One region of the Candidatus Pelagibacter sp. PS_40 genome, then DNA from elsewhere that is predicted to be linked to it. Evidence: riboswitches for the same ligand, from Rfam matches in the RefSeq annotation. Region 1 holds a riboswitch; each other region holds the start of a gene.
The links. A riboswitch is a leader RNA that binds a small molecule or an ion and turns the genes downstream of it on or off. The one in region 1 is predicted to bind S-adenosylmethionine.
Positions count from the first base shown of each region.

Region 2: linked by a shared signal. The riboswitch ahead of AC5SLW_RS03840 (homocysteine S-methyltransferase family protein) and the one ahead of AC5SLW_RS01795 (homocysteine S-methyltransferase family protein) in region 1 are both predicted to bind S-adenosylmethionine.
Region 3: linked by a shared signal. The riboswitch ahead of AC5SLW_RS03095 (O-acetylhomoserine aminocarboxypropyltransferase/cysteine synthase family protein) and the one ahead of AC5SLW_RS01795 (homocysteine S-methyltransferase family protein) in region 1 are both predicted to bind S-adenosylmethionine.

Region 1 covers NZ_CM182064.1:331,328-341,638, forward strand. Annotated here, with positions in the region: gene sufC (Fe-S cluster assembly ATPase SufC) at 1-19, shown strand, start outside; gene AC5SLW_RS01750 (SufB/SufD family protein) at 20-1,264, shown strand; gene AC5SLW_RS01755 (aminotransferase class V-fold PLP-dependent enzyme) at 1,261-2,478, shown strand; gene sufU (Fe-S cluster assembly sulfur transfer protein SufU) at 2,478-2,948, shown strand; gene AC5SLW_RS01765 (iron-sulfur cluster assembly protein) at 2,952-3,248, shown strand; gene AC5SLW_RS01770 (HesB/IscA family protein) at 3,248-3,580, shown strand; gene AC5SLW_RS01775 (hypothetical protein) at 3,639-3,809, shown strand; gene glnA (type I glutamate--ammonia ligase) at 3,816-5,222, opposite strand; gene AC5SLW_RS01785 (YbaK/EbsC family protein) at 5,369-5,848, shown strand; gene AC5SLW_RS01790 (DMT family transporter) at 5,845-6,732, shown strand; gene AC5SLW_RS01795 (homocysteine S-methyltransferase family protein) at 6,725-7,633, opposite strand; SAM riboswitch class V at 7,643-7,706, opposite strand; gene AC5SLW_RS01800 (2OG-Fe(II) oxygenase family protein) at 7,795-8,385, opposite strand; gene AC5SLW_RS01805 (sulfite exporter TauE/SafE family protein) at 8,415-9,161, opposite strand; gene AC5SLW_RS01810 (molybdenum cofactor synthesis domain-containing protein) at 9,180-9,680, shown strand; gene AC5SLW_RS01815 (DUF1244 domain-containing protein) at 9,681-9,926, opposite strand; gene adh (aldehyde dehydrogenase) at 10,238-10,311, shown strand, end outside.
Region 2 covers NZ_CM182064.1:715,787-726,097, forward strand. Annotated here, with positions in the region: gene AC5SLW_RS03785 (hypothetical protein) at 1-374, shown strand, start outside; gene AC5SLW_RS03790 (hypothetical protein) at 414-737, opposite strand; gene AC5SLW_RS03795 (hypothetical protein) at 742-1,224, opposite strand; gene AC5SLW_RS03800 (hypothetical protein) at 1,642-2,013, opposite strand; gene AC5SLW_RS03805 (hypothetical protein) at 2,091-2,489, opposite strand; gene AC5SLW_RS03810 (outer membrane beta-barrel protein) at 2,545-3,135, opposite strand; gene AC5SLW_RS03815 (hypothetical protein) at 3,298-3,654, shown strand; gene AC5SLW_RS03820 (aminotransferase class IV) at 3,795-4,700, opposite strand; gene AC5SLW_RS03825 (hypothetical protein) at 4,793-4,978, opposite strand; gene AC5SLW_RS03830 (NAD(P)/FAD-dependent oxidoreductase) at 5,004-6,347, opposite strand; gene AC5SLW_RS03835 (OsmC family protein) at 6,465-7,016, opposite strand; SAM riboswitch class V at 7,021-7,085, opposite strand; gene AC5SLW_RS03840 (homocysteine S-methyltransferase family protein) at 7,089-8,150, opposite strand; SAM riboswitch class V at 8,218-8,282, opposite strand; gene AC5SLW_RS03845 (DUF1737 domain-containing protein) at 8,578-8,784, opposite strand; gene AC5SLW_RS03850 (hypothetical protein) at 9,226-10,191, shown strand; gene AC5SLW_RS03855 (DUF1737 domain-containing protein) at 10,289-10,311, opposite strand, start outside.
Region 3 covers NZ_CM182064.1:593,137-603,447, forward strand. Annotated here, with positions in the region: gene AC5SLW_RS03065 (AEC family transporter) at 1-530, opposite strand, end outside; gene AC5SLW_RS03070 (homoserine dehydrogenase) at 530-1,822, opposite strand; gene AC5SLW_RS03075 (hypothetical protein) at 1,823-2,047, opposite strand; gene argC (N-acetyl-gamma-glutamyl-phosphate reductase) at 2,044-3,066, opposite strand; gene rpsI (30S ribosomal protein S9) at 3,101-3,550, opposite strand; gene rplM (50S ribosomal protein L13) at 3,552-4,013, opposite strand; SAM riboswitch class V at 4,153-4,221, shown strand; gene AC5SLW_RS03095 (O-acetylhomoserine aminocarboxypropyltransferase/cysteine synthase family protein) at 4,226-5,554, shown strand; gene AC5SLW_RS03100 (COX15/CtaA family protein) at 5,547-6,557, opposite strand; gene AC5SLW_RS03105 (chorismate mutase) at 6,600-6,890, shown strand; gene AC5SLW_RS03110 (50S ribosomal protein L33) at 6,893-7,084, opposite strand; gene AC5SLW_RS03115 (MerR family transcriptional regulator) at 7,086-7,463, opposite strand; gene AC5SLW_RS03120 (integration host factor subunit alpha) at 7,453-7,755, opposite strand; gene plsX (phosphate acyltransferase PlsX) at 7,755-8,756, opposite strand; gene rpmF (50S ribosomal protein L32) at 8,771-8,953, opposite strand; gene AC5SLW_RS03135 (ubiquinol-cytochrome C chaperone family protein) at 8,961-9,428, opposite strand; gene bamE (outer membrane protein assembly factor BamE domain-containing protein) at 9,427-9,891, shown strand; gene AC5SLW_RS03145 (sodium-translocating pyrophosphatase) at 9,899-10,311, opposite strand, start outside.

The DNA of each region.
Region 1 (10,311 bases):
TTACGAAACTCTTAGTTAAATGATTGAACAATTAAAATCAGATTTCAATAAGATGACAGAAAATTTGAAATTTTCTGAAAATAATATCGAGTTTAGAAAAAAAAACTTAACAAATTTTATTGATAAAGGCTTTCCAAATAAAAGAATTGAAGATTGGAAATTTTCAGATTTAAATCAAATAATATCATCTAATATTAAAAATTTAAGTTTTTATAACGATAAAACTTACGAACCTAAAGATCAAGTATCTTTAATTAATAAGTTTGAACATAATAAGATAATTTTTATTAATGGAGCAATTTCAAAAATAGACATCAAATACGAGGATGACACTAAAGTTTTAATTAATAATGATTTAGATTTAAGCAACAATTCGAATGGAATTAATCCATTAGTATCCTTAAACCATGCTCTTGTTAGTGCACATATTGGTATTATCGTTAAAGAGAATTATTCATTAAATAAACCTTTAGTTTTATACAATATTACTACGGAGGACGTTAATTCAACAGCACTCAATTTAAGAACAGATATTAAGTTAGAAAAAAATAGTAGCTTGAAACTAGTTACTATATTCGATGATCAGTCTCAAAATAATTTCATTAATATAAATCAAAATTTTGATATTGCTCAAGATGCAATCCTTAAAAGCTACAAAATTGATCATAAAACCAATTCTAATATTAAATATTTTTATAATAATATTAACCTTGAAAAAAATAGCATCTCTGAAAATTTTATTTTTTCAACAGGATCTAAATTTATCAAAAATGAGGTAAATTGTAATTTAAATGATCAATACAGTTCAGCATTTATTAATGGTGTGATAAATTTAAAAAACTCACAACATCATGAAATTAAAACGAATATAAATCATTTAGCAGAAAATACAAAAAGCTATCAATTAATCAAAACGGTTTTAAATGACAATTCTAAAGGTATTTATCAAGGTAAAATTTTTGTTGATCAAAAAGCACAGAAAACAAATGGGTACCAACTAAGTAAAGCTTTACTTTTAAATGAAAATACAGAATTCGATGGTAAACCTGAACTTGAAATTTACGCCGATGATGTAAAATGCTCGCATGGATCAACTTCAGGTAACTTAGACGAAGACTCGATATTTTATCTAATGTCTCGAGGTATAAGTTATCAGCAATCAAAAGAATTATTGATTAATGGTTTTCTAATGGATGCAGTTGAAAAAATTACTGATTTAGAAATCAAAAATTTAATCAAAGAGATGATGGGAGTTGTAGAGTGAGTATAGAAAATATTAAAAAAGAATTTCCAATATTTAATAATAAAGTTCATAATAATGATCTTGTATATCTTGATAGTGCTAACTCATCTCAAAAACCACAATCTGTAATTGATAGAGTTAATGATTTTTATACAAATGAATTTTCAAACACAGGTAGAAGTGTTCATTACTTAGCGGTAGCTGCAACCAATCTTTATGAAAATACAAGATCTTCTGTTCAAAAATATATTAATGCTAAAGATAAAAATGAAATAGTATTCACTAAAGGTGCGACTGAGGCAATTAACCTTGTAGCTAATACCTATGGTCAAAAATTTTTAAAAGAAGGGGATGAAATACTTATAACAGAACTTGAACATCATTCTAATTACGTGCCCTGGCATTTTTTAAGACAATCTAAAGGTATAAAGATTGAGTTTGCAGAAATTAATGATGATGGAGAGATTACTTTAGAAAACATTGAAAAAAAAATTACATCAAAAACAAAATTAATTGCTATTACACACTTATCAAATGTAACGGGATCAGTTTTGCCAGTTAAAGAAATAACAGAACTTGCTCATTCAAAAGGTATTGCGGTTTTAGTAGATGGATGCCAAGGTGCTCCTCATTTAAAACTTGATATGCAAGACATAGACTGTGATTTTTATGCTATTTCTTGCCATAAAATGTACGGGCCAACAGGTCTTGGTGTTTTATATGCAAAGAAAAAGTGGCTAGAGGAATTACCACCCTATCAAGGTGGCGGTGGAATGATTCGAGATGTAAAAAAAGATAGCATTTCATATGGTGATTTACCCAACAAATATGAAGCCGGAACAATGGCTACAGCACAAGTTATAGCATTTGATCAATCTATAAAATTTTTAGAAAAAATCGGAATTGAAAACATGATTAAACATGAGCAAGAATTAATCGAATATGGTCAAGAAATTTTAAGAAAAAATAATTCAGTTAAATTAATTGGTAACCCAAAACATAGATCAGCAGTTTTGTCTTTTACTATAGAAGGTGTTCATCCACATGACATAGCTACAATATTGGATGAAGATGGCGTTGCAATTAGAGCAGGTCATCATTGTTGTCAAATCCTACATGACAAATTAGGAATACCTGCAAGTGCACGTGCTTCATTAGGTGTTTACAATACAAAAGATGATCTGGATCAACTTAATAATTCCATCAATAACTGTAAGAAAATTTTTAATATCTAATGAATATTAAAGAACTTTATCAAGAAATAATTTTAGAGCATGGTAAAAATCCACGCAACTTAAGAAAAACTGAAAATTTTAATAAAGACGCAATGGGTAAGAATCCATTATGTGGTGATAATGTACATGTATTTTTAAAACTTGATGAGAATAAAAAAGTAGAAGATATTTCATTTGAAGGTAGTGGCTGTGCAATTTCAATGGCCTCAGCATCAATTATGACTGATTTAATTAAAGGCAAAGAAGAAGTGGAAGTTAAAGAAATTGTAAATGACTTTTTAGGTATGATTAAAGAAAACCCTGAGCTAAAATCAAAAAACCTAGAAGAAGATGAAAAAACTAAATTAATGTGCTTGTCTGGAGTAAAACAATATCCAATGAGAGTAAAATGTGCGACTTTATCATGGCATACTTTAATTTCTGCAATTGACAATACTCAAGAAGAAATTAATACTGAAAAATTAGATTAAATTATGGATTTAAGAGAACAAGTAATAGCTGAAATTAGAAAAATTTATGACCCAGAAATACCCGTCAATATTTATGAATTAGGTTTAATTTATGATGTTAAGGTAAACGAGTCTAAAGCTAAAATTATAATGACCTTGACTACACCAAACTGTCCTGTTGCAGAAAGTTTACCTCAGGAAGTTAAGGATAGTGCAATGCAAGTAGAAGGCATTGAAGAGGTTGATCTAGATTTAGTTTTTGAACCACCTTGGGAAAAATCAATGATGTCTGAAGCTGCTAAATTGGAGTTAAATCTATAATGAACCCTATCATTAAATTAAGCAATAATGCAGCAAGTCGTATTAAAGAAATTATGTCTGGGGTTGAGTCGAATTCAATTGGAGTAAGAGTTGCAGTTAAGTCTGGTGGTTGTGCTGGCATGTCTTATGTAATGGAATATGCAAAAGAAATAAATCCTTCAGATGAAATAATTGAAGACAAGGGCGTTAAGGTTTTTGTTGATGCTGCAGCTGTTATGTACTTATTAGGCACTGAAATGGACTATAAAAAAGAAGAATTTTCATCATCATTTGTTTTCAATAACCCCAATGAATCTGAACGTTGTGGTTGTGGCGAGTCATTTAAAGTATAACATTACTTAAACGCATATCAGTATTGCAAATATCACATATCTATGGTATTAATTAGTCATGAATAAATTTGAATTTAAAAATCTTGTTAAATCTTTAGAAAAGTCACTGAAAGAAAGAACTTTTTTTAAGACTCTTAGAAAAGAAGTAAACACTGGTGCTAACGGCACACAGGATTACGTTGTCAAAAAAGGAATTAACAAAGATACAATCGCAACAACTAGACAGTAATTAGTCTTAACTGCTGTAATACATCTCAAACTCTACAGGATGAGGTGCGTGTTCAAATCTATGTATCTCTTCAAATTTTAATGCAATGTAAGCATCAATTTGATCATCAGTAAATACACCACCTTCAGTTAAAAATTCTCTATCTTTATCTAAACTTTCCATTGCTTCTCTTAATGATCCACAAACAGTCGGAATGTTTTTAACTTCTTCTGGAGGTAATTCATAAAGATCTTTATCAAAAGATTCGCCTGGATGTATTTTATTTTTAATTCCGTCTAAACCAGCCATAAGCATAGCAGCAAAAGTTAAATATGGATTTCCTGAAGCATCAGGAAATCTTATTTCACATCTTGCACCATTTTTACTTAATGAAATTGGTATACGACATGAAGCAGATCTATTTCTTGCAGAGTAAGCAAGCAGAACAGGGGCTTCAAAACCTGGAATTAATCTTTTGTAACTATTTGTTGTAGCATTTGAAAAAGCATTAATTGCTTTTGCATGTTTTAAAATTCCACCAATATAGTGAAGTGCTGTTTCAGATAACCCTGCATAAGCATCACCAGAAAAAACTGGTTTGTCGTCTTTCCAAATTGATTGATGAATGTGCATACCTGAACCGTTATCTCCTGCAATCGGCTTTGGCATAAAAGTTGCTGTTTTTCCAAATGAATGTGTAACCATTTGAACTACATATTTATATAATTGAACATTATCAGCTTGATCAACAAGAGTTCCAAAGTACATACCAAGTTCATGTTGACTTGGTGCTACTTCATGGTGATGTTTTTCAACTTTGATACCTACTTCTTTTAAACTTTTTAAGTATTCACCTCTCATATCTTGTTCACTATCAACTGGAGGGACTGGAAAGTAACCACCTTTTACTGGAGGTCTATGACCCATATTTCCATTTGCATACTCTGTTCCAGAATTATAAGGACCTTCTTTACTATCTATTTTAAAACCAGTGTTGTTTGGATCATTATTAATTCTAACATCATCAAAAACAAAAAATTCAGGTTCAGGACCAAAAAAAGCTTTATCACCAATGCCAGATTTTTTTAAATATGCTTCTGCCTTTTTAGCTGTTCCTCTTGGGTCTCTCTCATAAAGAGATCTTTTAACAGCATCTAAAATATCACAAAAAAGGATTAGAGTATTATGAGATGTAAAAGGGTCCATAATCATTCTAGAAGTATCAGGTATTAAAATCATGTCAGACTCGTTAATTGCCTTCCAACCAGCAATAGATGAACCATCAAAAAATACACCTTCATTTAACATTTCTTCATCAACGATAGTGTGATCCATTGTTAAATGTTGAAGTTTTCCTCGAGGGTCAGTAAATCTTAAATCAACAAATTCAACTTCTTTTTCCTTCATGAATTTTAGAACATTGGCAGCAGTCATAGTTTCTCCTTTTTTAAATTTTGTGGTCAATTAATAACAAATGTTTCTTTAATAATATTGCTTGAATAATAAATATCACCTATGCGTTTTTTACATATGAATTACAACATTATTTGTTAAATTATCAATCAATTATTAGTTGAAATATGAGCTTATTAGATAAAGAACCTGTTAAAAGAGCTGAAAAATTTCTTAAAAACTTTGACCAATCCTTAGAGGTAATAGTTTTAGAAAATTCAGCAAGAACAGCACAGGATGCAGCAACAGCTTTAGCTTGTGATGTAGGTGCAATTGTCAAAAGCTTATTATTTAAAGCGGAAAATACTTTTATATTATGCTTAGTAGCAGGCGATAAGAGGTGTTCATTAAATAAACTAAAAAAAGTTAAAGATAAAAAAGATATTTCAATGGCATCACCAGAAGAAGTTAAGACACAAACGGGCTATACAATAGGGGGTGTCTCACCTGTTGGGCATTTAGAGAGAATTGAAATTATAATAGACAATTCTTTAGAAAGGTTTAATGAATTGTTTGCTGCAGCAGGACATCCAAACTGTGTATTTAAAACAAACTATAACGATATTCAAAAGATTACGAATGGAAAAGTTGAAGATATAATTGAATGAGACAACCTAGATTAATTGATTATACATTATTAGTAGTTTTAGCTTTAATATGGGCATCAGCTTTTTTTAATATCAAAATTGCAACAGAATCTTTTGGACCAATTACAATTGCATTCTTGAGAGTTTTTTTTGGATCAATTCCAGTATTATTATTATGCTTTTATAAAAAAATTAAGATTGAAGCATTTTCCAAAGATTGGTATTGGTTTGCTATAATAGGATTTGTCAATTTGGTATTACCTTTTTTCTTAATAGCTTACGGTGTGAAATCTGTACAAAGTAATTTGGCAGCAATCTTAATGTCAACAACACCCTTGAGCTCAACAATATTGGGTCACTTTTATACAAAAAATGAAAAGTTCAATTTAGTTAAAACTTTTGGAATACTAATTGGTTTTTCAGGAATTATTTATTTGTTTTCAGATAATCTATTAATAAATGATAGTAATTTTATTTCTGCGTTATTAATATTACTTGGGTCAACTTGTTATGTTATTGGAGGAGTTTTAACTCTTAAAATTAGTAAGAAAAAGAATGAAAATGTAACAGGCTCTATATTAATTTGGGCTGTCCTAATCTTAATACCATTTGTTTATTTTATTGAAAAACCATGGAACTCGGTTCCAAGCGTTGAATCTACAATATCAGTAGTTTATCTAGGAATGGTTTCAACAGGTGTTGCTTGGTTGCTAAGATTTAAAATTCTAAAAGATAATGGTCTTATATTTCAATCACAAGTCTCTTACTTAATTCCAATATTCGGTACTATATTGAGTTATATTTTTTTAAAAGAAATAATAACACCTAAAATTTTATTATCTTTATTAGCAGTCGTTGTTGGAATTTACTTTGTTAAAAAAGCAGATCAAAAAAAGACTACTTAAACTGAACCATTTCTTTAATATGAGAAGGTCTCGTTTCGCAACATCCACCTAAAATAGTAGCACCAGCATTTTTAAATTTTTTAACAAAATTTGCCATCAATTCAGGTGTTAAATCTTTTCTTTGACCCAAAAATTCATTTGGGTTACCAGTTTTACTGACATTATAACTATTAGTATAACCATCTTTAGGATTAGTTGTCACAAAAGCATTAAGCTTAAATCCAAATGGAACACCTAAATTTTTTACTTCTTCTAAATTTTCATAAAAGTTTTCAGGAGAAACACAGGATAAAATTAATCCTAGTAAATTATTATGATTAATATTGTTAATAATATCTGATATTTTTTCACCACTTGGAAGATTTATTCCCTCAGAAATGTGAGCACCTATTAAGTATGGCTTATTAAATTCTTCAATTGCTTCAATTGCTAATTTAAACTCTTTTACACTAGATAAAACATCTAAGTAAAAAAAATCAATATAAGGATCTAATAATTTTGCTTGATCATAAAAGTTTTGCTTAATTTCATCATCTGGTCTTGTATCTTCTTCGTATGTTAAATATTGAGGTGGAAGACCGCCTGCAATTAACACATTAGGATATTGTTCTTTAGCTTTCTTAGCTATTTCACCAGCTTTTTTGTTTAAGTATTCAAACTTATCTTCAATTTTATTATCACGTAATCTTATTCGTCTTGTAGTAAAGGTTGCTGTAACAATAACTTCAGCACCCGCTTTAATAAAGTCTAAATGTGTGTCTAGTAAGAGTTGATGGTATTCTTCTTTTAAAACAGCATTTGCACTCCACAATGTGCCGTTTGGCTTCATACCACGAGCTAACAATTCTTGTCCCATACCACCATCTAAAATTCGTGTTGTTTTAAAAAAATTAATATCCATTTTTATTCCTTACTTTTTTAGTGCTTTAGCTCTATGCCAGGTGCACAATACAGTTCAACTACCTTTACCAATTATATAATGATTTCCTTTTTAGCAGTTAGTACCTGCAATATGGATCAAATCGGTAGAATATTTATATATCTATTAGACTGATTAGTAAATCACTTCTTGAATAATATTTTAGCATTAAATGAGAAGGATCTTCTCTCACCATCAACGTTAAATGGATAAGCTGTGTGCATTAAATAATTTGGAAAAATCAATAGGTCTCCTAATTTAGGGTTTAAATTATAGATACTTTTACTTAAAAAGTTTTTTTGACCATTAATAAAATCAATAGTTCCATTAGTTTTAATCTTTTTATTCTTAACTAATTTATTTTGATTCATATCTTTTGGGATTTTAAGATAGCCAACACCTGACAGTTTTCCTTCATGATAATGAATTGGGTTATATTCATTTTTTAATTGCCTAACTACCCATAGATTTATTATCTTAATTTCTTTAATTTTTTTAACGCCTGACTTATCAAGGTAAACTTTAATATTTTTTATTAATTCTTTAGACAAACTCTTATTAATTAATGTTTTAGGTATTTTAATTTCATTCTTAATTTGACTTGCAAGTTTAGAGCTATAATCATTTTTTTTAGATAATTGAGACTTATCAATGTGATTATTTAATATAGTAATAATTTTTTTGGATAACTTTGTTTTTCCTATAGTGGGTCCAAATGCTCTAAATGTTTTCATAATCTTTCTATAATAATTTAATACTTCTGTTATGCAAACAACTTCAGTCCCATTCGAATAGCGACAAATATGACAAGTCCTGATGTCACTAGAGCTAATATTCTTGCAGGAAAAATTTTAAGATTTAAATAGTTTCCAAGCTGGCCGCCTATTAAAACAAAAAAAAATAATGGCCAATAATCATAAATTCCATTTATTGTTGATGCCTTTGTAAATTGGCCAGCAAGTCCTGATAAAGAATTAATCAGTATGAATAATGATGCTGCTGTTGCAATGTTTTTTGCTTTATCTACTCTAATTAATAACAATATAGGGCTTAAGAAAATTCCACCACCAATTCCAACTACACCAGACACAAATCCAATAGATGCACCAATTAATATTGATAATATTTTTGGTATCTTTTTATAAACTTCAATTTTTTGATCAAAAGATTGAAATTTCATGAGAAGTAGAACTCCTGCTAGTGCTAAGACTAAAAAAAGTAAAATTTCAAAAATTTCTTTATCTACTGATAAAGATCCTCCTATGAATGCAAGTGGCACAGATGATATCAAATATGGGGTAAGGATCTTAAAATTGATATTTCCAGCTTTAATATAATTTATACAATTTCCTGATACGACAATAATATTACAAAAGAGAGCAATTACAGGAAAGATCAAGTAAGGAATATCCCAAATTAATAGAAGGGCTAGATAGGTAGAGCCACCACCAAAGCCAACACTTGAATATAAAGTTGCTGTTAGAAGAAATAAAAATGATAATATAATCATGAAAATTATTTTAAATTTATGATTGTAAATATAGCACTTTTAACTGTTACGGACACCAGAACTTTTGAGAACGATAAGTCTGGTGCGATCTTAGTAAAAAAAATAGAGGAGGCTAAACATAAATTAATAGATAGAAAAATTTGTAAAGATAACAAAGATGACATTATTAAAATCCTTAAAGATTGGATTAATCAATCTGAAATAGATGTTGTAATTACAACAGGGGGCACTGGGCTTACAGGTCGAGATATTACACCAGAGGCAGTAAACGAGATAGCTGACAAACATATACCAGGTTTTGGAGAGGTGTTTAGAACAATAAGTTTAAAAACAGTTGGTACATCGACCATTCAATCTAGGGCTTGTGCAGTACTAGCTAATGGCAAATATGTATTTGCTTTGCCAGGTTCTTCAGGGGGAGTAACGGATGCCTGGGATGGAATTTTAAAACATCAGTTAGATATAAATCATAAACCTTGTAATTTTGTAGAACTATTTCCAAGACTTAAGGAAAAATAATTATTTTTGATATTTTTCTTTCCACTCAGAATAAGGCATACCATAAACATGCTCACGTGCATCTAAGTCTGAAATTTCAATACCTTTTTTCTCTGCTTCTTCTCGATACCATTTTGATAAACAGTTTCTGCAAAAGCCAGCAAGGTTCATAATATCTATATTTTGAACATCTTTTCGTTTATCTAGATGTTTGAGCAATCTTTCAAATGTAGCAGACTGTAATTCTTTTTTTATATCATTATCCATAACTAAATTATTAGACACATTTCAATTAAGCACAAGATGTAGACTATATTCAATCTTAAGTAGAAAATAATAATATAATTAATGGATCTTCAGATCAATTTTTGTTTAGTTAATTAATGGCTACAAAAAAGAAAAAAACAGCCAAAAAATCTAAAAGTAAGACCAAAAAAAAAATTAAGAAAAACTTGGTCAAGCAATCACCTAAAAATACTAAAAAAGTTAAAAAGAAAAAAGGTGTGGCTAAAGAGAAGTTACTTAAGCCAATAAAAAAAAATAAGCTTAAGAATATTAATAAAAGAGAGAGGGTAAAAATGAGCACAGAAACAGTAAAAGGTGGACGATCTCCATTACTAGATACGTCTCACTTAAAAGTTAAATTTCCATT
Region 2 (10,311 bases), 380 kb from region 1:
TAAGAATTATCTTACTTATCTTAATATTATTACCCACAACCTCTAACGCTGATCAAGGTTTAAAAATCTCATGTCTTAATATGAAAGATGTAATCATTGGAAGAAAGCTTGATCCTTTAAAATTTACAATGCAAGCAGTTGGTCTTGAATACTTTGATAAAGAAAAGGGTGAATTTATTATGATTGAAGCTAATAAATTAGATATTGGTGAAAACCAAGTAACTGCAAGATTTGCTGATTATGAATTAGGGTTTCAAATGATTGTATTTGATGGAGATACAGAACCTAGCATGACCATGTCAAAGTACGACTTTAAAAATAATAAGTTCTTAGAGCATTATCAGTGTGATTTTGAAACTACAAATATAGAATAAAAACTTAAAACTATAATTCCTAAAATCTTTTTCATATTATTAATCCAAATTCCTAATCTCACAATTAGCATAATCAAGAGCTTCCCGAGCAAAATCTCCTGCATCATTTACAAAACTTTGTAGAGATCTTTGATAATCATCTACTTCATACCTGTATCTATCTAGATCACTATTATAACTATTTATAGTCCAGTCATCACATGTGTGAGTATTGCTAAACTCATTTACACAAAAAGGAACTGATGGCTTTGATGGTTTACTGTATGTTGATGGAGCTGATGGAGCTCTTGGTTCAGAGCACCACGCAAGAGCATAAGTTGGAATAAATAGACTAAGAACTATTATCCCTAAAAGCTTTTTCATTAATTTAATAACCTAAAGGGCAAATTTCTGCACGACCAATTGTCTTTGCACTAAGACTGCCAAGTTGATCATAGAAACAAACTTTATTCATACCAGAGGCTATATCAAAACTAAAAAATCCAGGAGGCTGTTGAGTTTGTGTCGTTGTTCCTGATGCTGTTCCAGAATTCAAAATAGCTAAACCTAATAATGCATTATTAAATCTTGCTTGTCTTTCTTGAGCACTAACTGGTCGAGACCAAACTTTTACTAATTTATTACTAGTATCAAAAAATTCATATCTCCAAATATCAGCACCGGCAGCATCTGCACAATGAAAGCCTCTTAAATTACCATCATTAAAAACCAACTTTGGTTTTACTAAAGCAACTTTTCTACACTCCTTCTGATAATCTGTAAAATTTGTTCCAACGTTTAAAGCAGTTTGATTAATTGCACATCCACTCAATAACAAACCTAGAATTATGACTCCTAAAATCTTTTTCATGAACCAAGATCCTAGCAAATTCCAAATCAGGTGTCTAGGCTATGGAATGAGAGTTAATCAACTAAAAGATTGTAGAATTTAAAGATTGATTAATAAAACTATTATAGCGATAGCTATTAACACAGCACTGACAATGATATAATTCAATCTAATATTAAATTTTTTAAAGACTATTTCAGTAATCTTTTCCCAGAATAATACGATCAAGAAGATGATTATAGCTGGCAGAATATATTTGATCATAAATCCATAATTATTGTGTAAGCTAAATAAGTAAGTTCAATGGCTAATAGTATTTCAAGTCCAGACATAATTTAAACCTACCAAACCTTATATCAGGTGTCTAGGTGATGGAATTAACTAATATTAAAAAGGATTAAAGAAGCCTGAGGCGTTGCTGTTGATTAAAGATTACTTTTATTTTACAGGTATTACAAAGTTTGGTGTGTATGTTCTATGCTTATCAGTTATAGAGTCTGTAATACCAAAATCAATTAGAACACTTCCAGCTAGTTTTGCATCTTCAATTTCACTCGGTATGCTACCAAATCCTGTTTTTCCATTTGAAGTTTTACAATCATATTTTAACGCATCGTCTGAACGTCTAACCATTTGTGTCCCAGGAATATCTACTTGATACTGAGCTCTCTTGTTTGAAAGTTTACAATTCCCTGAGCTTCCATCGCTAAATGAGAGTGTAACTGGCACCTCTGCATCATTAACAATAGTTGCACAAGAAGTTAGGAATACTAAAATTGTGGTAGAAATTATAAATTTAAGCTTTAACATAATTAAAAATTTCTATCAGTTCTCAAAACTCTTGTAAAATTTTTGATTTTTTCTAAAGCATAAGCTTCATCAACTACTTATAACTTTGCTCTATGAACATAACCAATTGATGTGGCTATAAGCTCTAAATAAACTATTTTATTTTTTGCAGCTATAACTTCATCGCCAATTGGATCCATTCTCCAAACTAAAGGGGTACCTACAGGTTTCTTTACAACTATTTCATACATGTCTGGTACGACATCTTCCTGAATAAAAGCTTTGCTTGGCAGGTAGTAAGATGATGATGTGGATCCGCTGATATTAACCGCTGGTGTGTCTAAGCTTATTAATGAACCACCTTTTCTAAGAATTATAATTCTTGATTTTTCTGGTTCAATTTTTAATCCTAAATAAGATCCACCAGTTGGTGTTACCTTTGGTAAACATCCTGATAAAAATATACTTATAAATACAATTCCTAAAATTTTTTTCATGACAAAAAGACCAGCAATAATTAAATCACTGGTCTTAAATCTTTTAATTTATTTGTTAGAAATTGTAACTGAAACCAACATTAATACTGTCAACTTCTTCACCATCCAAATCATACATAGAGTAACCTACTCTACCTTTTAGATTTACTAAGTTGACTTCTAAACCAACACCATAAAACACATCTGTACCATCTTCATCAGCGTTTGCTGTTGCGGTTGTAGAAGCAATACTAAGTTCACTATCCCATTGGTGAACACCTAATTTACCATAAAGCATTACACCTTCTGATAGTTCATATTTTTGTTTAACACCAACACCCATTGAAGATGCTTTAACTGCTAAAGTCGCTGTAGCATTGAACTCATATGTAGTTCCTTCATATATAAACTGATTACCACTTACCCCTGATAAACTTGACTCACCAAAATCATTATATGAAACTTCAATATCCATTGTATCACTTATTGGCATTCCAGCGTATAAAGAATAACCATTGTCTTTTTCATCTAAAGTGGAACTAATATTTGTAATACCAGAATCTATTTCATTATTTAAGTAATCTATACCAATGTAAAACTCCTCAGATTTTACGGTCTGAAGTCCTAGTAGAGAGAAAGTAAATAACAATATTGTTAATTTTTTCATTTTTTTCCTTTAATTAATTAATTAAGTTTCTACTCTATAAAAAATAAAATAGATAAATAGAGAAACTATTACATGTAATAATTACATGTAATAACTACGTGTAAAAGAATTACCTTTAAGAATTTTATTTTATTTTTACTTAAAATTCTTTAAATTTAAATTATGAGAATTAAAACATATGCATCAGTTCTTGCAAATGATTTTGATGAAAAAAAAGGTTTACGCTCAATTAATAAATTTCGTAAAGGACCAATACATTATAAGTTATGGCTCTTAATATTGGACAACTATTTAAATAAAATAGACACCACAACAGAATCTATAATGGTTTTTTTATCTAAAAATGCTTCTAGAAAAACTATAAGCCTTATTTTAACTGAACTTGAAAATGAACAATTAATAATAAGGAAGAAAAGTATATCTGATAATCGTATTACATTAATTGAACCCACTCAACTTACAATACAAGAGTTTAATGAATGGATTAAGACCTTCAAATCAGCACTAAATAGTATTTAGGGTTAAATTAACATTTTGTTAAAATAATTTATTATTAAATATTTATATTTATTCTTTAATTATTCACTAACCAAACCTTAAATCAGGTGTCCAGTTGATGGAATGAAGACAAAGATAACTGTTTGTTTAATGTTCATTTTTTACAATATGTCATTTATAGATGTGCTCCACATAGGATCTGAATGCTTATCCCAATAGAGTTTGTGAATTTTTCTTGTAATATCCCCTACCGTTCCTTGTTTAATATTTTCCCCACTTACTTTTGTTATTGGCATTACCCCTCCTGCTGTTGAAGTTGCAAATAATTCTTTAGATGATTTTAACATTTCAATCGTTATAGATTTTTTATTAACGTTAATATTTAATTCTTTTGCTAAATCAATAACGGTTTGTCTTGTAATTCCTTCTAGTACTCCATGGTCTGGGGTATTAATTCCATTTTCATCAACAGAGAAAATATTAAAGCCTGGGCCTTCTGAGATATTATTATCCTCATCTACTAATAAAGCAGTATGATGTCCTCTCTCATAAGCATCAAGCATACCGGTGACTAAATCCATCCAATGATAATTTTTAATAGTAGGATCAACTGAACTTGGAGGAATTCTTGTTATATCGGTTAAATATACATCTAATCCTTTTTCAAAATCTTCTGGTTTAAGTATCCAACCAAAGGGTACTGCAAAAGCCATAAAACGTGGTGTCGCTTTACGAGGATCTCTAACAAAGTTTGGAGACATTCCTCTTGTTTGTATCATTTCAACATAAGAGTCTTCAAGATCAGCTTTTTTAACACAGCCTGCTAATATTTTTTTTATTTCTTCACGACTAAGTCTGCATGGCATTCTCAGTTTTTCTGTTGATTTAAAAAAACGATCAATATGTTTATCTAATTGAAAAAATCTACCCTTCCAAACATGGACAACATCATATGTGGCATCAGATCTTAGAAAACCCCAATCTAAAATAGGAATTTTAGCTTCAGAAAGTTGAATGAATTCACCGTTCATCCATGCCGATCCTTTTGGAAAAATATCACTCATCATCCAACCCTACCAATATTCAAATCAGGTGTCTAGGTGATGGAATTAGCTAACACTAAATAAGGATAAAGAGATCCTGAGAATGGGTAATATTGTTATTTAATAATCCAAAAAATGATATTTATTATATAAACCAAAATACCATAAAATAAGAACATTAGAAATTTGTCTTTTCCTGACTTTTCTTTCCAATTCAAAGTAAATAACGCAGCAGGTGATGCAACTAGTAAAATAACCCCAACAACAATTACCAATACTGATAAAATTATAAATACATTCATAAATTAGTTTTTATCATATATTTTCTTAAATATTAAATCTGTCTTTAATTGCATAAAACCACACCGCTAATCTAAAATAAAATGTTCTTAACTTAGGGAAGATAAACTTCTTAGGTAATCCTTTATAAATTTTTGAAATATCTAACTCTTTACTGTTTGATAATACTAACTTAGACAATTGTTTTCCAGTCCAAGGAGCAGCACTCACTCCAACCCCATTATAACCAAATCCATAATAAATCTCTTCATTATCAATTTTACCAATAGAGGGAGTTAATTTTTGAGATAAAGCAATTAATCCCCGCCAATTGTAATCAATATTAATATCTTTCCATTGAGGAAAAATATCTTTTAAAAATTTTTCCATTTTCTTAGACATATTTAAATTAGATTGATCACTGCCACTTAAATCCCCTCTAGTGCCAAATAAAATTCGGTTGTCAGGTAACTTTCGATAATAATATAAAAGATTTTTAGTATTAGCTATTGGGGAAAATGTTTTAAAATTATGTTGGTCAATTTCTTGCTTCGTTAAGGGTTGGGTGACAATAATATTTGAAATTACTGGTAAAATTCTTGAATTCATCTCCGGGATTAAGCCTTCTTGATAGAACCCATTTGTTGCAACGACTATTTTTTTTGAACGAATAGATCCTTCTTTCGTCCTTAAAATATAAGTGCCCTTATCTTTATCAATTTTATCCACTTTAGTGTGCTCGAAAATCTTTAGTTTTTTAGATAAAGCATATTTTGCAATGCCATTAACAAATTTAAGAGGATTGATTGCAAAACCAGGTTTATAAGAAAAAGCTCCAAATTGCTCTGTGCCACCATGGCCAATTTTATCAAAGTCTTCTTTAGAATAAATTTCAGTTTCAATACCAAACTCTTCTCTGTAAGCTTTGGCTTGTTCTTTAATATCTTTAAACTTATTTGGATGATGGGCTACAACGTAATTACTATCCCCCGTTACATCACAATCAATATTATATTCTTGTATAATATCTTTTGTATAATTTGAGCCTTCAACAGAGTTTTTAAAGAACTTTTTCGTTTCATCATTGCCGTAAATTGCTTGCATCTTTTTAAAAGACATCTTACTTGGTGGTAGAGAACAAAAACCTGCATTACGAGATGATGCCCCCCAACCTATTTTTCCAGCTTCAACTAAAATGACCTCTAAATTATGATTTTCTATTAAATTAATTGCACAGGATAAACCAGTGTACCCTCCACCTATTACAACAATTTCTGAGCTGACATCTTTATTAAGTTTATCTAGATTTAAATTTTCGCTTGAATGATCTTCCCAATAACTACTAACTGGGGTGTTAAATTGATAAATATCAGAATGATAAATATTTTTCATTAACAAGACCCTAGCACGCAATTAATACTTAATTCTAGTCAAACTTCTAATTTTTTAGGATTTGAAATGAACTTAAAAGACTTAAGCCCTATTTTCATAGGGCTTAAATTAGATTAGTTAAGCAGCACTTGCTCTTTGCTCTATGTGCTCTTTATTATTAGAACTTGAAGAAACCTTTTGAAACAATTTAATAGGAACTCCTTTTGATAAAATATCTAATACCGGGCAATGTGTATTTACCGTATCAATCAATTTATCTATTTCTGCTTTAGGTGATGAAGATTTAATATCAACAGTACCAGAGATGGATTGAAAGCCAGGTCTAGTGTTTTTATTTAAAGCTAAAAAACCCTGAAGATCTAATTCACCTTTTAATTTAACACTAACACTCTCAATATTAATACCCGCTGCTGTAGCAAATGCTTTATAGGTTATCTCCTGACACGTTGCTAACGCTGCTAATATTAACTCTACTGGGCTGGGTCCCTCATCTTTTCCACCAAAACTTTTGGGTTCATCAACAACTAATTTATGCTCTCTAAGAGTGACTACAGATTGAAGTCCTTCTTTAAGAATTGAGTTGCTTTCATATTGGACCAAAGCATTTTTGGGGTTGGCTGTAAAATCCTTCTGTAGATTACTTATTGTTTCTTTTAGATTGTTACTCATTTGTTTTCTCCTGTTTTAGTGCTTCGACATATGTCAGGCGCACAATTTAGTTAAATGCCCTTCTTAATTTATTTACGCTTTGTCTCCATATTCAGTCATATGTTTTGGAATTCTTTTATTTTTTCCATACATAAAATGATTTTCCATGTTCTCTCGATATTTACTTGCTGGAACAGTTAAACCAATAGATTCAGCAACTTCCCTAATCAACATTGGGTTTGCTCCACAACATACTCCAAGGTAATTAATACCTAAGGCATAAGCATCTTTTGCAAATTTACCTATTTCATATCTATTACAAAAGTGTGGGTCCAATGCTGTTGGAAACGTTCTTCCATGAGGTGATGGACATGCACAATTACTTCTGTCCGGTAGATTAAAAAATGTTGGGTAATCTTCACTGGTTCTATAAGGAATAGGTAAAGCTCCAACATGACATTTAACTGCTTTTCTAATTTCTTTTAAAAAAGGAAACATGGTAGCAGGTCCTCTAAAACAATTTAAACCAACAACATCAGCCCCTAATTGCTCTAGCTCTTTACAGGTATCAACAACGGATTTTCCATCTCTCATTTTATTTTCACCCATTGGAGATATGGTTAATACAGTTGGTAAACCTGTTTTTTTCATAACTTCTAAAGCTTTAAAAGCTTCTTCAGCATAATAAAAAGTTTCACCAATTAACATATCAGCACCTTCTTCAACGGCCCAACCAATCATCTCTGTAAACATTCCTTCAACTTCTTTTTGAGATTGTGGATCATTATGTTTCCAGATATTTGAATTTGAAATATTACCTGCCATCAAATTTGGTTTTGATCCTTTAGGAGTATCTAGTGCTACTTTTTTAGCAATTTTTAATGCTGAACGATTTAGTGGTTCAAGAAGTTCTTCTTTACCAATAACACGCATTTTTTCTCTGTGTCCATTATAAGTAAAGGCCTCAACTACATCAGATCCTGCGTGTTGAAATTCTCTATGTAAGTTCTCTAAAACTTCAGGATGATCTAATGACACCATTGGAACAAATTCCCCTGATGACATGTACCCACGTCTTTCTATCTCAAATAAAAAACCTTCTGCGCATATAACAGGTCCTTTATCTAATCTTTCTTTTAATTTATTTGTGCTCATTTTTTTTCCTCTTGTTTTGGAGAAAAAAGGTCACAAAATAACAAGAGGGTTAAATCCATAGGCCTCTTTTCTCCTTTTTAGTGCTTAAGCAAATGCAGGGCGCACAATATGGTTCAACTGCCCGGCTTAATTTTATGAAAGATAAAAAAAAACCACCTGTCTAAAGCGGTGGTTGAAGCGTCGCTTTAGCAGGATTTATAACGCGCTCTGCAATTTAACTTAAATCAGCGCACCTAAATATAATCAACTTTCTCTCAAACTGTCAATTGAAAAAATAAATAATAGTTAAAATTATGAGAATAATGACAATCCAAATACTAAGATTAGTTAAGAATTGCTTTAATTTAGAATTAGATTGTAGAAAAGCTGGGAGTACTAATAAGAGTATCCCTAGCATATAAACAAAGGGTAATATCTGATCTGCCATTTATATCGATGATAGCTTCATCTTTTTGGAATACTTTTTCTGAGGTGAATTTTTTATAACTGCTTGAGCACAACGCATGACCCCTCTTTTTTTATCAAAAGTCATTTTGGGTTCACCATACAATTTCCATCCATTGGATATGGCCTCCGTTACACGATGGCAAAATTCTGAAGTGTCGTCACTTGTAATAAATCTATAACCTTTCATAATCAGACCTTAACAAGTCCTAAATCGGGTGTCTATATCTAGGACGATTATTACTTAATGAAATAATAAGATTGGTTAAGAATTTTTGTAATAGAGAATCTTTTAAATACTTTTATCAATAAATTCATATAACTCATTAAGTGTTATACTTATGTTAATTATAATCCTGTATTAAATGAAATTTAAGTCATTATTCAACTAGACAAAATCATTAATTAATATAAATGATGATGAATCAACTCCTCTTAAAACTTATTATTAAATTCTCTAGCTAGATTTTAACTTCGAATAATATAAAAATTGATGAATCAACTCTCCTCAAAGTAAACTAATAAACTTATCTATAGATATATTTTTACCAACCTATTAAATCGACCTTAAGACTAAGAATCGTTCGAAATGAAAAACAATAAAAAAAACATAAAATAGGAAAATAGAAAAATGGAAATGACCTTAATATATACGATAGTAGGCTTTGCTTTAGCGGGGTACAGTGTTATTGCAAATGACTCAATTCAAACATTGGGAACTTTTATCGCGTCAAAACAAAAATGGTTTAAATGGTACACTCTTGCTAGTGCAGCATCATTTGTAATGATACTTGCTATTACTTGGGGCTGGTACAGTAATGATGGAGATATCTCTTACGGCAGACTAACAAGAATACCTTTCCAAGAAATACAATGGTATCACGCAGTGGCACCAGGAATACTTCTAGTATTAACAAGAGTAGGTATACCTGTTTCAACAACCTTCTTAGTTTTATCAGCTTTTGCATCAACGGTAGTACTTGAAAAGATGCTTATGAAAAGTGTTGTCGGCTATGGTTTAGCTGCAACGGCTGCTTATATTTGCTGGGTCGTTATTTCAAAATTTATTAATGAAAAACTAGATGAAGTTGAAGACAAATGGATTGGCTTTTGGCGTAACTCTGTTTGGGTAACTTCTGCTTGGTTATGGTGGGTTTGGTTATCTCATGATGTAGCTAACATTGCAGTTTATCTTCCAAGACAAATTGATGTTAACTTATTATTAATTGTACTAGCTTACTTTACAGCACTACTTTTTTATATCTTCTACATTCATGGTGGAACTATTCAAAAGGTTGTCTTAGAGAAAACTGGCACAAGGTACGCAAGATCAGCAACCATAATCAATATTATTTATGCTGCGGTTCTTTATTATTTTAAAGAACTTAATGACTTACCAATGTCAACAACTTGGGTGTTTGTTGGACTATTGTGTGGAAGAGAATTAGCAATCGCATCAATGAATAGTGATTATAAATTCAAATATGTGTTTCCACTAATTGGTAAAGACTTTCTTAAAATGACTATAGGATTGACGGTGTCAGTTGCAATTGTGCTTGCAATTCACTACATCATAATTCCAAATAATTGGTTTTAAGTTTTAAGACAATTAACATTTAATTATTAGCTCTAAGCATTTAATTTATTGCTTAGGGCTTAATAATTTAAGCAAAATAGTTTCAAATATTAATTATTTAAGTTGCCTCTGTAACACGAT
Region 3 (10,311 bases), 260 kb from region 1:
AGAGGAAGTTCTATTCTAAAGTATAGAAAAATTACTGAAATTATAATTGCATAAAAAGGTGGGTTTTTAAGAATTACACTTAAATCAAATTTTCTATCAGCAAGAAATACTCCAAGAGTAAAATGGCATAGCACTATTAAGGCTGAAATTGCAGCAGCGATACCTAAACCTTGAGTGCCATAAGCGAATAAACATATTGGTAAACCCATATTACCAGTATTAGGCATAACAAAAGGGGGTAACTCACGAATAATATCTTTAGTATTTAAAAAAAATAAAAAAACTATACCTACTATTGTAAAAATAAAAATTGCTATCAAATAGTACCAAAAATAATTTTTAAAAATGTCAAAAGACATTCCAGTTGATGTTAAAGAATATATTATCATTGCTGGAGTACCAATATTTGCTGCAAAGGTAGTAATAAAAGATGTATCTAATTTCGGATTATTTTTGCCAAGATAATAACCAATACCAACAACAAAAAAGACAGGAAATAAAACCTCAAACAGTTTTAGATATATTTCCATTAATTATAAATTCTAATCAATGTTGGATATCTTAGAATATTTTTGTCTTTATTAAAAACAGAAAGACAATTCTTAGAATTAAGTTCATTAGTTTTATGAGTAATAATAACAATTGTAGCTTTATTATTTTTTTTGTCAGGAGTTTGGATTAATCTTTTTACTGAAATTTTATACTTAGCTAGTCGGTTTGTGATTGTTGATAAAACACCTGGTTTGTCTTTAACTTCAAATCTCAAATATAGTGAATTCACATAATTATCAACGTTGTAACATTTAATTAATTTACGTTTATTGCCAGGAATACCAAATGGTTTCTTAATATTACCTCTTAAAATTGAAAGTAAATCTGATAATAAAGATGATGACGTTGGACCAGGACCAGCTCCCTCCCCTTGCAATATACTTTCACCAACAGGTTTTCCTTCGAGAATAACAGCATTCATAACACCACCAACGTTACCTATGTACGAATTTTTACTAACTAAGCATGGGTGTACAGTTTCAAAAAGTTGACCATTAATTAGTTCTGAAATGCCTAATAGTTTGATACGTAAATTTAATTGATTGGAAATTTCTATGTCTTTTAATTCAATTTTTTCAATACCTTCCATTAAGCATTTATGTTTTGAAATTTTAGTATTAAAAGCTAGAGCAGATAAAATTCTTACTTTAGCAAATGCATCAAAACCATTTAAATCTAATTTAGGGTTACCTGGTTCAGCGTATCCCAATTTTTGAGCTTTTTTTAATACGTTGGAAAAACTATCATTAGAATTTTCCATTTCTGAAAGAATATAGTTAGAAGTACCATTTAAAATTCCATAAACTTTAGAGATTTTGTTAGTTGCAAGACCCTCTTTTATGGTTCTTAATATTGGAATACCACCAGCAACAGATGCTTCAAATTCTAAATTAACATTATTTTCCTCTGCTAATTTTCCTAAATAATCACCATGTTTAGAGATAAGTGCTTTATTAGGAGTGATTACATGTATTCGATTTTTTAAAGCAGTTTCAACAACTTTTTTTGAAATCCCATCTGACAAACCTATAGCTTCAAATAAAATATCCACTTTGGTCTTATTAAAAATTTCTAATGGGTTTTTAAAAAATATTTTCTTATTTACTTTAAATCTTCTTTTTTTAGAAATGCTTCTTGCTGAAATAGCTACTATGTTAATCTTTTTTCCTGTCTTAAGTTCAATATCTTTTTTTTTAGTATTAAGCTCATTTAACAAATAAATACCAACTTGTCCTAGACCAACTACAGCAATGTTTATTAAATTTTTCATCTATTGGTTAATATCTGGGTATTCTGCATTTTCTGAATAATCTTTAAGAAAGAGGTTAAATTCATCAAAAGTCATAGATTTGTAATCACCTGTTTTTTTTAATATTTGAGAAAGTTTTTTGTCATCATTAGACTTTTTAATAGGATCTTCATTCCAATAAGTAGACTCTTTGTTTAATGAGCACGAAGTTAAAAATACAATTAAAGATAAAAATAAGTATTTCAAATTAATCCTTTTGTTTCATTAAAACCATATTTGATATTCATATTTTGTATTGCTTGACCTGCCCCACCTTTAATCAAATTATCAATAACAGATAAAATAATAACTCTATTTTTATACTTAGTTTTACAAATTACTATAGAGCAATTATTTGTGTTAATTACGTCATTTGTACTTAACAATGAATTTGTTTTTAAAATTTTAACGAATCTGTTTTTTGAATATTGACTCTTTAAAGTGTTTTCTAAATTTTTAATACCTACACCTTTGTTAAGGTCTAAGTAAATAGTACTAAGTATCCCTCTAAACATTGGTGTTAAATGGGGTGTGAATGTAAAAGAAAATTTCTTTTTAGTGTAGTTTTCGATTTCTTGTTGAATTTCAGAGTTATGTCTATGGAAACCCACACCATAAGCGCTTAAAGATTCATAAAGATTTTTATCCTTATATTTTTTATGTACACCTCTTCCAGCACCAGAGTAACCAGATTTTGAATCTATAATAACATTATCTGTTTTTATTAAATTTTTCTTAACTAATGGAATAAGTGGTAAAAGTATTGATGTTGGGTAGCAACCTGGGCATCCAATAATATTAAATTTCTTTAATTTGTCACCATTGATTTCAGGTAATGAATAAATTGATTTTTTAATATTTTTGACAGATCTGTGTTTTTGTTTGTACCATTTTAGATAATTTGATGCTTTATTAAGTCTAAAGTCTGCAGCTAAATCAATTAATATATTGTGTTTTAATAAATCATTTGAAATATCTTGTGCTTCACCATTAGGTAGAGCTGTAAAAACAAGGTCTATGTTTTTTAAAAGTTCTTTATTGTATCTAATAATTTTAGGTAATTTTTTTGAACTTAATGATTTTTCATAACTAGAAATATTTTTTCCAACAGACGTATTACCACAAAGATATTTAATATTAACATTGCTGTGTTTAACTAATAATTTAATTAATTGAACACCAATATAACCAGTTGATCCAGCAACTAAAACATTAAGCTTAGGCATTTTTTTATTATAACAGTTTAGAGTTAAAAAAGAATTATCTTTTCGAGAATTGGAAGCTTCTTCTTGCTTTTCTACGACCTGGTTTTTTTCTTTCAACCGATCTAGAGTCTCTAGTATTAAGCTTTTCTGTCTTAAGTACTGCTCTATTCTCTGAATCAAATAAGATTAATGCTTTAGCAATACCATGAACCATTGCACCAGCTTGACCTGTGTGACCACCACCTGCTACGCTACATCTTACATCATAATCAGTTGCTTGGTTTATAATCTCAAATGGTCTTGTGATTTGCATTTTGTGACTTCCACTAGTGAAATACTCATCCATAGTTCTGCCATTAACGTAAATTTTGCCTGTACCTTTTTTCACCCAAATTTTTGCAATAGATTTTTTTCTTCTACCAGTTGCGTATTTACTATCTTTAAAATCTAATTTAATTTTAGGTTTTTTTGTAGATACTTTATTTGGTGTAGCTGCTGTTACCATATTAATTTCTTATTAAATTTTTACTGTTTAATTTACCTAGGTCTAAAAGTTTTGGGTTTTGTGCTGCATGAGGGTGTTCTTCACCAGCATAAATTTTTACTTTAGTTAACTGTTTTCTTCCTAGAACTCCCCCAGGTAACATTCTTTTAATAGCTAATTTTAATGTCTCGCCAGGTTTATTTTTTTCTAATAATTTTTCAGGAGTAATTTCTTTAATTCCACCTGGGTGACCAGTATGTCTATAATATTTTTTATCTTTAAATTTTTTTCCTGTGAACTTTGCTTGTTCAACATTTTTAACAACAACAAAATCACCATCATCCATATGAGGTGTAAAAGTTGTTTTATTTTTTCCTCTAACAATCATAGCAATAATAGAAGCTAACCTGCCAACTACAGCATTTTTAGCGTCTATCTCAAACCAGTTACTGTTTAAATCACCACTTTTTAGAAATTTTGTCATTGTGCGAGGATTAATACTATTATTAGATATAATGTCAATTTTATATTTCTCTTGCAATATCTTGCTTAAATGATATTTTTATATAGCCGATTTGTTCCTATTGCAGGCTAGTTATTGCTAAAAAGGATTTTTTACCCACATTATCGGTAGGCGCATTTGAACTGTATTGTACGCCTTGCATAAAGCAAAAGTACTAAAAAAGGAGTATTAAGATGAGTACAAAAAGACAAAACCCTGAGACTATAGCTATACATGGTGGTGATTATAGAAGTGATCCAACAACCAAAGCAGTAGCAGTTCCAATTTATAGAACAACATCGTATCAATTTGATAGTACTGAACATGCTGCGAATTTGTTTGCTCTTAAGGAATTTGGAAATATTTATACAAGAATAATGAATCCAACAAATGATGCTCTTGAAAAAAGAGTTGCTTCATTAGAAGGAGGATTAGCCTGTTTAACAGTAGCATCTGGACAAACCGCATCAACTTTTGCAATTTTAAACGTTGCACAAGCCGGAGATAATATAGTCAGCTCTACGGATTTATATGGAGGTACTATTTCGTTATTCACGCATACATTAAGTAAACTTGGTATTGAAGTTAGATATGCAGACCCTTCTGACCCAAAAAACTTTGAAAAAGCTGTTGATGATAAAACTAGAGCTTTTTATGGTGAGACTTTACCAAATCCTTATTTGAGAGTTTTTCCAATTAAAGAAGTTTCTGATATTGGTAAAAAATACAATATACCATTAATAATGGACAACACAGCTGCTCCTGTAATTTGCAAACCTTTAGAACATGGTGCTGCTGTAGTAGTTTATTCATTAACAAAATATATAGGTGGTCACGGTACAGTTGTAGGTGGAGCTTTAGTTGATGGAGGTAATTTTGATTGGACAGCTGATCCCAAAAGACAACCTTTATTTAACGAACCTGACGCAAGTTACGGTGGAGCTATATGGGGAAAAGTGGTTCCAGAATTAACTGGGGCTAATGTTTCTTTTGCAGTAAGAGCGCGGGTTACATTACTAAGAGATCTTGGTTCTGCCCTATCACCTGACAATGCATTTGGAATTATTCAAGGGCTTGAAACAGTTGCTCTCAGAATGAAACAACACTGCTCAAATGCATCAAAAGTTGTTGACTATTTAAAGAAAAATAAAGAAGTAACAAGAGTAATCTATCCAACAGAACATGAAGGTAAAATTGCTGATCGTGCTAAAAAATACCTTAATGAAGGAAATGGTGGTTTAGTTGGTATTGAACTCAAAGGTGGTATTGAAGCAGGTAAGAGATTTATCGAGTCTTTAAAAATGTTTTATCATGTTGCAAATATTGGAGATGCAAGAAGTTTAGCAATTCATCCTGCAACAACAACTCATAGTCAGTTAACAGAAAAAGAATTGTTAGCCTCAGGTGTAACTCCTGGATACGTAAGATTATGTATTGGTATTGAGCATATAGATGACATTATTGAGGATTTAGACCAAGCTTTAAATAAATCTTCTAAAGGAAATTTGAAAGCAGTTAGTTAGAGTTTTTATATAATATCAAAAAATAAGAACTCAAAACTAATATTGAACCTAGCTGGTGTAGTGAAGCGTATGTAATCTCTACACCAGAAATCAAAGTTATAATTCCTAAAAAAATTTGAAACAAGATAGCAACATCAAAAAATAATACATATTTAAAATCATATTGTTTTTTAAAATAGATAAAATTTAAAATGATTATAAAAAATAAAAGCAAATATGCAGTTGATCTATGCAAAAATTGAATAATTGATGGGTTGTTAAATAATTGAGTACTAATTAAATCACCATAACTAACATCATTTGGAAAAAAACTACCATTCATATCAGGCCATGAATTATAGATAAGACCACCATCTAAACCTGATAAAAAAGCACCCAATACAATCTGCAAAACTATCAATTTAAGTATAAATAATAAAAATAAATTTGGAATTTTATTTTTAAATTTCTTAATTTTATGAATATCTAAAATATACCAAAAAATTAAACATAAAATAAATAAAGCCAAAGATAAATGAATGCTAAGTCTAAAGTGACTAACGTCATTATTTTCAATTAATCCGCTAGATACCATATACCAACCGATGAACCCCTGAAAACACACAAGGAAAAAAATCCAATAATATTTATTAGAATAATGCAGAGTTTTTTTAAAATAGAGAGTAAAGAAAAGCAAAGGCACTAAAGTAAACAAACCTACAAATCTTGCTAACAATCTATGAGCATACTCCCAATAAAAAATCACTTTAAATTCATCTAAGGACATGCCGTAGTTAATATTTTTATATTCAGGAATTTTTTTGTATTCTGTGAAATAAAAATTCCACTCATTAATATTCATAGGTGGGAGTATTCCAGTAAAAAGCTCCCAAGCTGTGATTGATAAACCAGAGTCTGTTAGTCTAGTAAGACCACCGACAGCTACCATAAGAACAATTAATGAAAATAAAGTTATTAACCACAATTTTAAATATTTTATATAGTTGTCGCTATTTACAAACATAAATTATACTTATAATAATTATCTTAATAACCAATTGAATAAATGTCGCCTACAAATAAAAAAAAACTAAATCAGATTAGAATTAAGCTTGATAAACTTGATAATGATTTACTTAAATTAATCAAAAAAAGATCTTCATTAGTCAATGAAGTGCTAAAAGTAAAAATCCATAAAAAAGAAATAATTGATCAAAAAAGGATCAATTTTATACTTAAAAAAATTAAAAAAAAATCAATACAAACTAATATTGACCCAAAAATCACTAATAGAATTTGGAAAAATATGATTTGGTCTTTTATTGATTACGAAAAAAGAAATTTTAGAAAAAAATAGTACTATTTACTGTGTGGAGGTAATTTTTTTTCCACAAACATTTCATGTTTTCTTGTAGAAGGGTTATATTTCTTTGCAGACAATTTAACTTTAGCTTTTTCACCACCTGCAGGTTTTTTAACATAATAAAAAAAAGGACTATCAGGTTTAGCCTCTGGTACTAATCTAACTTTAACGTGTGTTTTTTTTGCCATTTTATTTTAAACTTTTTATTTTTTTTATTAAATCGGAAATCTTCTTAAGTTTATTTTTTAAATTATAATCAGCATTTATAGAATTATTTGGTAATTCGTCAAGTTTTAATGATTTATCCGAATTAAGAACTTTTTTAACACCAATAATTGTCATTCCTTGATCTTTGAGTAGATATTTAACTTTTTTTAAAACCTCAATAGTATCATTATTATAATATCTTCTATTGCCATTTAAAATTTTTGGCTTAATTTGCTTAAATTCCTTCTCCCAAAATCGAATAGTATGAGTATTCAAGGTTCCTTTTTTTTTGTTTACAAGGCCAAGAATTTCAGCAACCTCACCTATTGACTTATAAGCATCACTATTTTTATGAATCATTCTTAGAATTTACCAAATCTTTAAATTCCTTAGAAGCTTTAAATAAAACAACATCTCTATTAGATATAGTTGTTTGTTCTTTTGTTTTGGGATTTCGTCCAATTCTATTTTTTTTTGCCCTTATAGAAAAAGTACCAAATTTAGAGAGCTTTAATTTTTTTTCTATTTTTAAATTGTCTACTATTGTAATTAGAAAATCATCAATTAAATTTTCAGATATATTTTTTGAAAAACCAATTTGCATATAAATTGAATTTATAAGATCTTTTTTTGTTAAGTTAGTTCTTTGCATTAACTTATGTTGTTTCTTATCTTTTCTATTAAATTTCCAGTGACAATTCTAGTACAAACACTTAATGAGTTTGAAAAACCTATATAATCTGTTCCACCATGGCTTTTAATAACAGGAGAATCTAAACCTATGAAAATTGCACCATTATAAAGTCTTGGATCTAATCTTTCTTTAAATTTTTTTAAATTTGAAATATTTAGTAAAGATGAAATTTTACCAATAATATTACCTGTCATGGCTTTCTTTAATTCACTGGTAATAAAATTTGCAGTACCTTCGGCTGTCTTCAAAGCAATATTCCCAGTAAATCCATCTGCAACGATAACATTTACATCGCCATTCATTAACTGATTACCTTCAATATAACCCTTAAACTCAAAGTCAGTGTTATTTCTTTGATTTAATTGTTGGTAAGTTTCTTTGATAGTCTCATTACCTTTAATTTCTTCAGACCCTATATTTAATAAAGCAACTTTAGCGGTATCATCAGGATATAGCGATTTAAATAACGAAGATCCCATTATAGAAAAATCAATTAAATTTTTTGGACTACATTCGATGTTAGCTCCTAAATCTAACACTACACTCATATTCTTTTTATTTGGCCATAAAGCAGAAAGAGCTGGTTTATCAATGTTTTCAATCATCTTTAGATTAAGTTTTGAAATAACAAGTAATGCTCCAGTGTTACCGGCAGAAATAACTATGTCAGATTTTTTTTCTTTAACACTTTGAATGGCTAACCACATACTAGAATTTTTTCCTCTTTTAGCTCCTTCTAAAGGACTATCAGTTCCTTTAACCAAATCTTTGGTGTGAATTATTTCAAATGAAGATGTGGGTAATTGATTGATATAATTTTGGATTTTTTCCTTATCACCAAAAATTTGATAAAAAGTATTAGTGTTACTTTTATAATGATGATTAATTCCATCAATAATTTTTTTTGGTGAATTATCTCCACCCATTGCATCAACTGCAATTTTTATTATTTTGCTCATTTAATTTTGGACTTTTATTCCTTAGGATCTAAAACTTGTCTACCTCTATACATGCCTGTTTTTAGATCTAAGTGATGAGGTAATCTGTATTCTCCAGATTTCTTGTCCTCAACAATATTGGTAGATTTGAACTTCATATTCTGAGCTCTTCTCATTCCAGTTCTTGACGGTGATTGTTTTCGTTTAGGTACAGCCATAATAAAATTAGTGCTTAACTACACCTTTTATATAAGAATTTAAAGTATTATTTTTTAAATTTAACCTATAATTTTCAAAATAATTAACCAAATACTCAATATTAGATGAATTATCTAAAAAATTTACCAAAATAGAGTTTCTAGATTCTATATCTAATTCATCCCAACTGTGAATTTTGTCGATCATTCCATAGAATAAGTTTAGATAATCTTTCATTTTTTTATTAATTGATTGATCACCATAACCAATTTCCCTGATGCTTAATTCAACTTGTCTGAAGGTAAAATCATAAATCTCTTGTAGTATTTTTTTATCATTATTTTCCTTATAAACTTTCAAAAAGAAAGCAAAATGAAGTAAAAAGAATATTAATCTATCAGAAAAAGTATCTTGGTTTTTAAAATCTTTATACAAATCTTTATTTCTAGTTAATTGAACTAAATTGTTGTAAATATTTATATAGTTTTTATCCATGAAAAAATTATTTGTATTTATTATAATATCATTATTTATTTCAGCTTGTACTTTAAAAAAAGTTGAAAAACACCACGGTGTTCATTTTTTAAATAAAAAACAAGAAAAACTTACTGTTAATCAGTCAAATAAAAACGATATTTTAAAATTATTAGGTTCACCATCAACTAAAAGTACTTTTGACAATGATTTATGGATTTATATTGAAAGAAAAACAGATAATTCATCTCTTACAAAATTTGGCAGTGAAAGAATTATTGTAAACAATGTTCTATTGTTAGAAATCAACAGTATGGGTCTTCTAAAAACGAAAGAGTTTCTAGATCTCACTAATATGCAAGAATTGAAATTTGCAGAACAAACCACTGAAAATCAATACAAGAAAAACACATTTGTATACGACTTTCTATCCAGTATGAGACAGAAAATTAACGACCCCTTAGGTAAAAGAAAAAGAAATTAATCTTTTCTTAGCCAGCAATTACAGCTAACAATAATAAAGCTACAATATTAGTAATCTTAATCATTGGGTTTACAGCAGGACCAGCAGTATCTTTGTACGGGTCTCCAACAGTGTCACCAGTTACAGCAGCTTTGTGTGCTTCAGAACCTTTTCCACCGTGATTTCCGTCTTCAATATACTTTTTTGCATTATCCCAAGCACCACCACCCGCAGTCATTGATACAGCTACAAATAAACCTGTAATAATTACACCTAACAACATTGCACCTACTGCAGCTAAAGCAGCAACTTGACCACCTATAGCTAGTATTACAAAGTATAAAACAATAGGAGAAAGAACTGGCAATAATGAAGGTATAATCATTTCTCTAATTGCAGCTAAAGTTAATAAATCTACTAATTTAGCATAATCAGGTTTTT